DNA from 2 places in the Paenibacillus sp. VTT E-133280 genome. Region 1 is predicted to be linked to the other one. Evidence: riboswitches for the same ligand, from Rfam matches in the RefSeq annotation. Region 1 holds a riboswitch; the other holds the start of a gene.

The links. Region 1 has a riboswitch for cyclic di-AMP ahead of CA600_RS17215 (TrkH family potassium uptake protein). Riboswitches for the same ligand answer to the same signal wherever they lie in the genome.
Region 2: another riboswitch for cyclic di-AMP. It lies ahead of CA600_RS18880 (3D domain-containing protein); the one in region 1 lies ahead of CA600_RS17215 (TrkH family potassium uptake protein).

The regions. Positions count from the first base shown of each region.
Region 1 covers NZ_NFUX01000039.1:7,724-13,563, forward strand. The annotation lists gene CA600_RS17210 (CPBP family intramembrane glutamic endopeptidase) at 1-705, opposite strand, end outside; cyclic di-AMP (ydaO/yuaA leader) riboswitch at 1,020-1,201, shown strand; gene CA600_RS17215 (TrkH family potassium uptake protein) at 1,335-2,630, shown strand; gene CA600_RS17220 (potassium channel family protein) at 2,644-3,312, shown strand; gene CA600_RS17225 (LysR family transcriptional regulator) at 3,385-4,287, opposite strand; gene CA600_RS17230 (succinate dehydrogenase cytochrome b558 subunit) at 4,690-5,355, shown strand; gene sdhA (succinate dehydrogenase flavoprotein subunit) at 5,424-5,840, shown strand, end outside.
Region 2 covers NZ_NFUX01000044.1:46,001-51,840, reverse strand. The annotation lists gene CA600_RS18895 (AbrB/MazE/SpoVT family DNA-binding domain-containing protein) at 1-93, opposite strand, end outside; gene CA600_RS18890 (HD domain-containing protein) at 399-1,682, shown strand; gene CA600_RS18885 (TatD family hydrolase) at 1,725-2,495, shown strand; cyclic di-AMP (ydaO/yuaA leader) riboswitch at 2,693-2,922, shown strand; gene CA600_RS18880 (3D domain-containing protein) at 3,204-4,367, shown strand; gene rnmV (ribonuclease M5) at 4,543-5,094, shown strand; gene rsmA (16S rRNA (adenine(1518)-N(6)/adenine(1519)-N(6))-dimethyltransferase RsmA) at 5,091-5,840, shown strand, end outside.

The DNA.
Region 1 (5,840 bases):
GAATCCTGCTTTAAAGCTGGATACCTGTTCGCCAGTGAAATCGAAATAATAGTGTAGTAAGGATTCGCCAACCTGAACGGAACGATCTGTATACACAAGCCCATAGTTTCCCGTATTTGATTCAATTTGCAATTTGGCGGGATTCACCCCCCATTCCTGAAGCCAAGGTCGGGCAAGATTTTCTTTTTGGGCTAGAGACAAGTCAGTTCCCTTGTCCTCTTCTTTTGCACTAGTGGATACATTGCTTGGTGACCCTGCAGATGATCCTTCTACTCCTTGTTTGAAGGCGACAATCACGCCAGTATACATATTGAGGTCAACGGTGATTAGCGGCTCTTGTTCCGCTGAAGGACTAAGTGTTACACGGAAAATGTCAAAAGGATATCGTTGATCCAGCTTCTTCTTTGTATAGTCCTCCAAAAGCTTCTCGCGGGACATATAACCATAAAAGGAAGAATCCGTATCATAGAGTACATTCCACTGATCATTTGGTGCTTTGGTGTAGTTTAGCTTTTGTTCTGCAAATGATATCGCTTTGTCGCGGGCTTCCGCCTTGCTGATGACAGTAGTATCTTCCCCCACGGGGCTATTTAGCACTGAGGGAGCAATCTGAAACATAATAAATAGAATAAGACCGATAATGCCCGAGATGATGAGCCTCTTGGAGAGGGCACGTTGCTGTAAGGGCTGGCCGACGGGATTCATGTAACGCCTCCTTGTAAATTGACAATGTTATGTTCCATTATAGTATTAGTGCCATGATAGTTACAAAAATCATCGTACATTCTTTTTATGGGTAATAGAGATATTATAGAATAGGTATCTGAATATATACCATGAATTTAAAGTGATCATTTCTTCATTTTTCATGAAAATCGATGCAATTGCAGGGAAAACACGGAAAAGTGATGAGAAAAGGTACTCCTACTGGTACATCCTCTCCAAACCGCATTTTTCATATGAATCACCATTAATAGTGTCTTTGTGATTTATCGAAATAACATATATAATTTGTATGCAATTGTATATAGCCGAATTTCAGGTGAAAACGGGGGAACCACAGGAAGTAATGAAAAGATGAGTATACACCATAGGCGGTGTCTTTATTCATCAGGGGTGAATTTCGTTCTAGGAACGAATAGGGCAGCCTGCACAGTCCGAATCCGTCAGCTAACCTCGTAGGCTAATTTACTGCAGGAACCAAGGGTAGCATTGGTTTTCCAGTGCTTTTTTTGTTGGAATTCTTTAAATTTAGATAAGAGGGTGACGTAGTGGCTTCACAGTTTCGCAGGGTTTCTGAATCAAAGTTTCTGAAGCTTTCTCCGCCTCAGATTATGGTGCTTGGTTTTGCATCGATCATTCTGATTGGAGCCTTGCTGCTTATGCTTCCCATTTCGAGTACCAGTGGGAATGCTGTGAGTTTTATTGATGCGTTGTTTACTGCAACATCGGCCACCTGTGTGACAGGACTTGTGGTGCTGGACACCGGGACGACATTCACCATTTTTGGGAAAACCGTAATTATGGTGCTTATCCAGGTTGGTGGCTTAGGGTTTATGACAATGGCGACCTTATTTGCCATGATGATGAAACGCAAAATTTCCTTGCGGGACAGATTGATCCTTCAGGAAGCCATGAACCAAGGCTCTATGGAGGGGATTGTTCGACTGATCCGTAGAGTACTTATTTATTCTTTGGTCATCGAAGGCTGTGCAGCGGTGCTTCTGTCCTTACGCTGGGCGTTTGATATGCCACTGGGAAAGGCCATTTATTTTGGAATATTTCATGCGGTGTCTATGTTTAATAATGCTGGATTTGATATTTTCGGGGATTTCCGGAGTTTAACCGATTATGTATATGACCCGCTTGTGAACATCGTGGTGATGTTTCTGATTGTCTCTGGCGGGATTGGTTTTATTGTCATGTCGGATCTGGTGGAGTTTCGTGTCAAACGTAAATTATCTTTGCATAGCAAAGTTGTACTCTCCACCACTGCAGGGCTTATTCTTATCGGCGCTTTGGTTATTTTTATATTCGAATTTACAAATCAGCGCACTCTGGGTAATCTGAATTTTGGCGGCAAAATATTATCGGCATTCTTTCAGTCTGTATCGCCCCGAACCGCTGGCGCCAACACGGTGGATATTGCCGGACTGCGGCAAGCCTCACAGTTCTTTATGGTTATCCTTATGTTTATTGGTGCATCACCGGGCTCAACGGGTGGCGGGGTCAAGACTACGACCTTTACCATTATGATTGGTGCAGTAATCGCGATGCTGCGCGGGCGTGAAGATGTTGTGCTGTTCCGTTACCGATTGGCGCAGGAGCGTATCTATAAAGCGTTGACGTTAACTTTACTGGCTTTACTATTGGTCCTTTCTGTATCAATGTTACTGTCCACAACAGAGGATAGTAATTTCTTAGCAATATTATTTGAGACGACCTCAGCCTTTGCTACGGTGGGACTAAGTATGGGGCTTACACCTGAACTGTCTGTTATCGGCAAGATTCTGATTTGTCTGACGATGTTTGCGGGTCGCCTGGGTCCATTAACATTAGTGTATGCGCTAGGACCAAAACAGGGTAAACCATTGTATAAGCACCCAGAAGGTAAAATAATTATTGGATAGGAGTTAATCCGAAATGAAAGCACAGCAATTTGTAGTAATCGGCTTAGGCCGCTTCGGTTCAAGTCTTGCACTTGAGCTGATGGAAATGGGCTACGAGGTGCTCGGCATCGATCACCAAGAGGAGCGCGTGGAGGATATGAGCGATCATCTGACGCATGCGGTAGTGGCTGATGCTACAGATGAAGGAATTATGCGCTCGCTTGGCGTACGGAACTTTGACTGTGGGATTGTTGCGATTGGTGACAATATGGAACGAAGCATTCTGGCGGCGATATTGTTAAAAGAGATCGGAGTCAAGCAAGTAGTAGCCAAGGCGATCTCGATCCTTCATGGTCGTGCGTTGTCTAGGCTGGGTGTGGACAGGGTTATTTTTCCAGAGCGGGATATGGGCATTCGTGTAGCGCATCAGCTCGTGACACCCAATTTGCTGGATTATATTGAACTTTCCAAGGATTATAAAATCGTCGAGCTAACCGTTCCGTCTTGCATGAACGGGAAAAGCTTATCAGATTTAAATACAAGAGCAAAATATGGCTGCAGTATTGTTGCCCTGAACCGGGAAAGTGGAATAATAGTGGCTCCAACGGCACATGATCATCTGAGTGAGGGAGACGTTATGGTACTCATTGGTTCTAATGAAAGTATTGATCGATTTGAGGATGAAGTTGTAAACCAGGATTAAATAGATAATCCCTCCGTCCTTTACATAGGACGGAGGGATTTTTTTAATTAAGATTGCACGCAGAGGTATGTACTATACCTCTCGTTCCGTCAGAAACATCTCTTCTGTGACCTGCACGAGGCTGCGGGCCGCTGTGCTCAGGCTTCCATCGTCACGGTAAATCAGACAGGTAGTTCGCTGAGTCTGCTCCAGCTCCTTAATATGCAGAGATACCAGCCCACCGCCGTTTAACAGCTGCGGACGCAGATAAGACTTGGGCAGTAAGGCTGCCACATTGACTGTCGGCAGCAGCCGCACGATGGCTTCGAAGGAGTCAATCTCCATACGTACGTCCGGATCAATCCCGCAGCGCTGGAACAGATCGTCTGTTAGACGGCGGTACCAGGTGCCTTTGGAGAAGAGGATCATCGGCAGTCGGGACAGATCATTCATGGTTAGCTTAGAAGCATAATTCAGAGGATGATGCTCAGAGACAACCAGTCGAAGCTGATCCTCAAACAAAGAAATACAGCGCAGTCCAGGCTCTTGAATAGAGGATGCGATCAGACCTATATCTGACTTTCCTTCACTGACAGAGGAGACAATCTCATGCGTTCGGCCGGTGATTAGCTTTAACTCCGAAGTCGGGTATTTCTCCATATATGCGTTAACTAGTGGAGGCAGAGTGGTCTGCAGTGAGGTAAGTGAAGCCCCTAAAGTGACCAGCTTAGGCTCGCCTTCTTTGTATTTAGACAAAGCCTCCAGAAATTTAGAGCGCTGCTGCCGTTGTTCAAGTGCGTAGGAATAAGTAAGACGCCCAACCTCGGTTAACTCCAGGCGCTTGCCATAACGATTAAATAGCGCGACCCCCAGCCGTTCTTCCAGCTTGGAGATTTTACGAGATAAGGCAGGTTGGGACAGATTGAGCTGGCGGGAGGCCCGATTCAAGCTGGAGTGCTCCACAACCGCTGCAAAAACATCTAAATCGTCAAACATATTTAGGTTCCTCTCGTAGTGCAATCTATAAACAGTAGTGACGAAATTCATAGCCATGAAGACAATACTTCTTGCTCCATAAGGAAATAAAAGATTTGTCGGAAAATGTTGTCTTTCTAAATGAGAATTATTATCATATAAAATCTATTCTTATGCGTTTATTGTATAACGTTTAATAATTAGATTGCAATTCCCTTATAAGGGAAAAAGGAGTAACATGAAAAGTGACACAAGATATTCACATTTTGTGAAAAAGAAAACAAAGTCCGGGAACCCAAGGATAGCGGTAAAATATAGACGTTCTGTCATTACATAGTCTACGTTATCCTGTGTCAAATGTAGTTCCGGCGGTGAATACACAATAATGAAAACGCTGTTTTAATCGGAAAGGGGTTACTTTGTATGAAAGGATTTTATTCCAGAAAGATTCATTCCTTGCTAGGCGTTATCCCGCTTGGAGCTTTCTTCATTGAGCACATGATGACGAATTTTGCGGCTGTAGAGGGTGGCGCTTCCGGTTTCACTGACAGCGTGATATGGCTGAATAGCCTGCCGCTTGTCTTCTTCCTGGAATTGTTCGGTATATGGCTTCCTCTGCTGTACCATGGCGTATACGGACTGTATATTGCGTATCAATCCAAGCCGAACTTGAACCGTTTCAACATTGAAAGAAACTGGCGTTATACGCTGCAACGCATTACAGGAATTATTACCTTTATCTTTATAGTCTGGCATTTGTTCCAAACCCGGGTTCAGGTGGCAGTCGGTAGTGTGGAGCATGAAGAATTAGGGGGTCTGATGCATGATATCGTGACTCAACCACTGATGTTGACACTGTACATTATCGGTATCGTTGCAGCATGCTTTCACTTCTCCAATGGTATATGGTCTTTCTTGATCAGCTGGGGAATCACGGTAGGACCTCGTTCACAGCGGGTATCCTCTTACCTTTGTCTCGGTATATTTGTTCTTGTAACGTTTATGTTCCTCATTTCGCTAGTCACTTTCCGTGATGCTGAATTTCAAAGTGCAGCTTCCATAGCTCAGTCCATAAAGACTTTCATCTAAGTAATTGCCCTCTCAGGACTACATTCCAGAATCCTTTCTGATATTTTCGATAAAGGGAGTGAACTATCATGGCAACAGCAAATATCATTATTGTGGGCGGCGGTCTGGCCGGCCTGATGGCTACCATCAAGGCAGCGGAGTCCGGTGCACATGTTCATTTATTCTCATTAGTTCCTGTAAAAAGATCACACTCCGTTTGTGCGCAAGGCGGCATCAACGGTGCAGTAAATACGAAAGGGGAGGGCGACTCCCCTTGGGAGCATTTCGACGATACCGTTTATGGCGGTGACTTCCTGGCGAATCAGCCACCAGTCAAGGCGATGTGTGAAGCAGCACCGGGTATCATTCACCTTATGGACCGGATGGGTGTAATGTTTAACCGTACACCTGAAGGGTTACTCGACTTCCGTCGTTTCGGCGGAACGAAACGTCACCGCACTGCATTTGCTGGCGCAACGACAGGCCAACAGCTTTTGTATGCACTG
Region 2 (5,840 bases), on a different contig from region 1:
TTCACCAATGCCAAGAGTACGGCGTAATTCGATGGGAATAACTACCCGTCCAAGTTCGTCTACTTTTCTTACAATTCCTGTTGATTTCATCATACCAATCGTTACTCCTCTCAATGTTCCAAAAACGTCATTATTCGACATTGTTCACTGTTTTATGATATTCATAATACCAACGATTCCCAAAACAGTCAACCTTTTTTCATAGGTTGAATTAAGAACTTTTTCACTAAAACTTTGAATTGCCTATACCAATTGCGAATTCTAAAAAAAAAGTAAAAATAAACTTTGTCGATTTACCAAGACTAAAAACGTCATCATTCGACAAAGTACGACATAATTACTTATTATATACTTATATTGGTTAAAATCATATTAAATTTAATAAAGGAGTTGATCTCATGAAGCAGCCGCTCACAGAAGAAAAGGTTTTCAAAGATCCGGTTCACAATTATATCCACGTGCAGGATACTATTATTTGGCGACTAATAAATACAAAGGAATTTCAGCGTTTACGCCGAATACGCCAGCTGGGTACCTCGTATCTCACCTTTCATGGCGCAGAGCATAGTCGGTTTTCTCATTCTCTAGGGGTATACGAAATTACACGTAGAATTATTTCGCAATTTGAACGAAGCGGTTATAAGGATTGGATTCCTGAAGAAAGTCTGCTCACCTTGTGTGCGGCTTTGCTGCACGATCTGGGGCATGGTCCATTTTCCCATTCTATAGAAGAAGCCTTTGAAATGAATCATGAGGATTGGACTTGTCGAATTATTCTGGAGGACACAGAGATTACTGAGATCTTGCGTGATGTGGAGGAGGATTTTCCTCGTAAAGTAGCCTCAGTAATCGCTAAAACTTATGAGCATGAAATTGTTGTAAATCTGGTTTCAAGTCCGCTAGATGCTGATCGCATGGATTATTTGCTGCGTGATGCGTACTATACAGGTGTAAACTATGGAACGATCGACATTGATCGGATTTTAAGAATGCTGCGTCCTTATAATGGTCGAGTTGTTGTAAAAGAATCGGGAATGCATGCCATTGAAGATTATTTAATGTCGCGTTATCAAATGTACTGGCAAGTGTATTTTCATCCGGTGACACGTAGCTCAGAGATTATCTTGCGACAAATTTTCCGTAGAGCCAAGGAGCTTTTCCAAGAGGGGTACAATTTTAGTTTCATGATTAATCCGCTGGAGGATTTGTTCCGTGGTGAGGTGACAGTAAAGCAATATTTAATGCTGGATGAAGCACTGGTACAGACGGCTTTTATGCAGTGGACGCTTGAAAAAGATGAGCTACTAAGCGACTTGTGCACCCGTTTTATTCATCGTAAACTGTATAAATACGTTGAGATGGAGAATCTCGATACAGATATGATTACTGAAATTCGCAGCAGTTTTGCGGCAGCGGGTCTTCACCCAGAATATGATTTGGAGATTGATTTTCCGACAGATCTGCCCTATGATGTGTTCCGTCCGGGAGAAGCTTTTGACAATAAACAAATTCTGCTGCTTGATCGGCATGATCATCTGCGGGAAATTTCAGAGGTATCCGATATTGTACGTTCTATTAGCGGCATTCACCGTGGCAGATATCATCTTTATTTTCCTCAGGATAAGTTGAGAAAAGTGCTTACACGATTGCCTTCTTCTATCGCAGAGATTTTTGCAAAATAATACAAAAAAATATAGCATTTTTGACAAGGAGTGAAGGTTAAAATGTATCTGTTTGACACACATACGCATCTGGATGCGCCTCAATTCGACGAGGATCGCGAAGAAGTTATCGCTCGTGCTGTAGAAGCAGGAGTTAGCAAGATGATTAATATCGGATTTAATCGGGAGACGATTCCCTCAACGATGAAGCTGGCGGAATCTTACGATTATATTTATGCGGCAGTGGGTTGGCATCCTCAGGATGCGATTGATATGAAAGATGGAGATCTCGATTGGATCGCTTCTCTATGCAGTCATAAGAAAGTGGTGGCGATCGGTGAAATCGGACTGGATTATTACTGGGATACTTCTCCCAAGGATGTGCAGCATGAAGTTTTTCGCAAGCAAATTGGACTAGCCCGCGAACTGAATATGCCGATTTGTATTCATGATCGTGATGCCCATGAGGATGTTGTACGGATTTTACGGGAGGAAAAAGCAAATGAGGTTGGAGGCGTGATGCACTCGTTCTCTGGAAGCTGGGAAACGGCTAAGATGTGCTTGAATCTTGGTTTTCATTTATCCTTTGGAGGACCTATTACGTTCAAAAATGCAAGAGTGCCAAAAGAAGTACTTGCGCAGACCCCTCTAGACCGATTATTGATCGAAACCGATGCTCCATATTTGACTCCGCACCCCTTCCGCGGAAAGCGAAATGAGAGCGCTCATGTGAAGCTGGTAGCAGAGGCAGCAGCTGAAATTAAAGGGTTAACATGGGAAGAATTGGCTAAAATAACGTATGCGAACGCACTGGAACGATTTGGGATTGAGTGAAAACGGGAGAAAAACAGGCGAAAAATAGAGAATGGCCGATATATTAAACTTTTTTAATATAAAAACAGCTGAATATTACAATATTTTAACCATATTTTTGCTTAAACGTGGTTGAATCGTCCTTTACAACATGCATCAAAACAGGATATCATCTTTTCAGTGATGTGAGCTGTGTTACAGTGACAGCCATATATTCATGGATCGTCTCGCTGAGTCTCCGTATGGAGAACGGGGGAACCAATATTGACCTGCCGCATGCCTGTATTTAAAATACGGTTTAGACGTGCCGTAGGACAGTATTTGATTTCTTCACGTGGTCTTTGGGGTGAATTTAAGGGCAACCGCCATGAGCGGGTGACCTGAAATAGGGCGTCTCTCTTTCGTCCGAACCCGACAGCTAACCCCGTAAGCGCAAGTAAGAGAGGCAACCTCGTGCACAAGCATTCTCTATTCTGATATTGGAGAAGCCACGAAAGAGTCCTCAGTTGAACTCTTTTTAGGCTTTTTTATTTTTGAATAAATAGAATGTTACCCACATACTGTTATATAACAGGGGTGGGAGTAGCTGTGCCGAGCAGGCGATCCATGAGCAGGAGACGCTAAGTTATTACGTGCGTGTCCTGTGACAATCTCAAATAGTTTCGTCAAAGGAATTCAGTCCTCATGATATACAATTGACGACGGGGCTATGTAAGGAGGATGGAGAGAATGGGCGTATTCCAACCAGAAGTATCCCATGATTCGCAGTCATCCAGCAGGTCTTTCGCATTACGGTGGGAGCAAGTAAATACTCGCGTGCTTTTACTTGCAGGCGTGATTTCAGTCGCTATCGCGTTACTTATTCTGCTGTACGTACACGGTCAAAGTAACAAACAATTATTTTTAGTAATAGACGGGCAAACACAGACGCTTGAAACGCGGGAAGCGCTTCTTGGTGATGTGTTGGAGAAAGAGCAAATTTCGCTACAGCCGCATGATGAACTATCTTTAGGTCTGAGTGATGAAATAAAAGACGGTGACCGTGTCGTTATCAATCGTGCGCAGAAAATTAGTCTTACTGCGGATGGAGCAACAAAAACGTTATATACGACCGAGGATACAATTGGTAAAGCAATTGAGAAAATGGGCATTACCCTAGAAGGTCATGATAAGATTTTCCCTTCGTTAGACACCACCATTTCTGCAAACATGGAGGTTAAGATTGTTCGCATCAACAAACAGACCGTACAGCGAACAACTGACTTACCCTTCAGAGTCATCAAGACAGCAGACCCCTCCCTTACTGTGGGAACAGTTAGAGTGGCACAGGCAGGCAAACCAGGCGTCATGATTCAGCATATTGAAAAGATCTACCAAGACGGAGAACTGGCCTCTATGCGCATGATTGGTAAGGAAGTACAAACGGTAACGAAAGATAAGATTATTGCCGTTGGTACCAAAGCACTTCCTAAGCCGGCTGTAGCTAAGACTACAACAACTTCCAAATCAAACACCACTTCAAAAACGGCTAAAGTTAGCGCCAAGACTAATAACGTCACAAGCAAGGCTGGCGTAGACTTTGAGTACAAGAAGATGATTAAGAATGTCTCCATGACAGCTTATTCGTCAGAAGAGGCAGGTATAGGTACCAAAACGGCTTCCGGAACACGCGTAACGGAAGGTCGCACAATTGCTGTAGATCCGAATGTAATTCCTATTGGCTGGTGGGTATATATCGAGGGACTTGGATTCCGCCGAGCAGAAGATACTGGCGGTGCCATTAAGGGCAATAAAGTAGATGTCTACTACGATTCACTGAGCCATGTTCGTAATTTCGGTCGTAAATCACGAACCGTTTATGTGATTGGACCTGTGAAGCCGGAGTTAAACTAGGCTGAAGCTTTTGCAAATTATTCTTTGATAAGCTATAGTGATGATAACCGTTAAGGAACGCCAGATGATCATTTCGTTGATCGCAGAGCAACCGCTCATCACTTATACATTCTTTAACCAAAAGAAGAGGAGCGAAACCTCTTCTTTTTTGCTTTTTTTGGAAGGAGTCAGAGATATGATTAAGGAACTAATTGTCGTCGAAGGTAAGAGTGATACCGTCGCTGTTAAACGCGCTGTAGAAGCAGATACGATCGAAACAGGGGGCTCGGCTGTAGACCGGACCGTAATTGCGAAGATCGCGCTTGCTATGGAGCGTAGAGGGGTGATTATTCTTACGGACCCGGATCACGCCGGTGAACGAATCCGCAAGATTGTGTCTGCAAAGGTGCCGGGCTGCAAGCATGCCTTCATTCCGGAGAAGGACGCAACCCGCAAAGGAGATATCGGTGTGGAGAACGCTTCTCCAGAGGCGATTCGTCATGCGCTGCGGAATGTACATACCTCTTTTGAAGGAGCACCTGCTTTAATCGGACTTGATGATCTAATGGCCGCTGGAATGCTTGTACACCCTCGGGCAGCTGAAAGACGTATGGCACTTGGTAATTTGCTTGGAATCGGATATTGTAATGGCAAGCAGCTGTACAAGCGGCTGGCGATGTTTGGAATTACGCGGGAGGAATTTGCCGGAGCTCTCGCCCAAATTGATCAGGGGGGCATTACTTCATGAGTGGTAGAGAGGAAATTTCAACTCCAAAACGGACGAAAGAAATTATTCAACGTTATGGATTCAAGTTCAAGAAGAGCTTAGGACAGAATTTTTTGATTGATCAAAATATATTGGACAAGATTGTAGACGCTGCCGGGCTAGATAGCGGCTCTGGGGCATTGGAGATCGGTCCCGGCATTGGGGCGCTGACAGAACGTTTGGCGCTAACATCTGGAGCGGTAACCGCTGTGGAGATCGACCGTAGATTGATTCCTATTTTAAGAGACGTACTTTCCCCTTATCCGCATGTTAAGGTTCGTAATGATGATGTTCTGAATGTAAATCTGCAGGAGTTGTTCAAAGAAGATTTTGCATCCGTGAACAAGGTAAGCGTAGTTGCCAATCTGCCGTATTATGTGACTACTCCGATTCTGATGAAGCTGCTCGAAGAGAAGCTTCCACTTGATAACATCGTTGTAATGATTCAGAAAGAGGTTGCGGAGCGTATGGCTGCTTCTCCGGGAGGAAAGGAATATGGGAGCCTTAGCATTGCCGTGCAGTACTACAGCGAGCCTGAGCTCGTCTGCATTGTGCCGCGTACGGTGTTCATTCCTCAACCTAATGTGGAGTCCGCTGTAATCCGTCTAAAGGTAAGAGAGCGTCCACCGGTAGAAGTTGAGAGTGAGAAGCACTTCTTTGAGGTCGTCCAAGCTTCTTTCACACAGCGCCGTAAGACGATTGCTAACAATCTCAAGGCTCGTTACTTC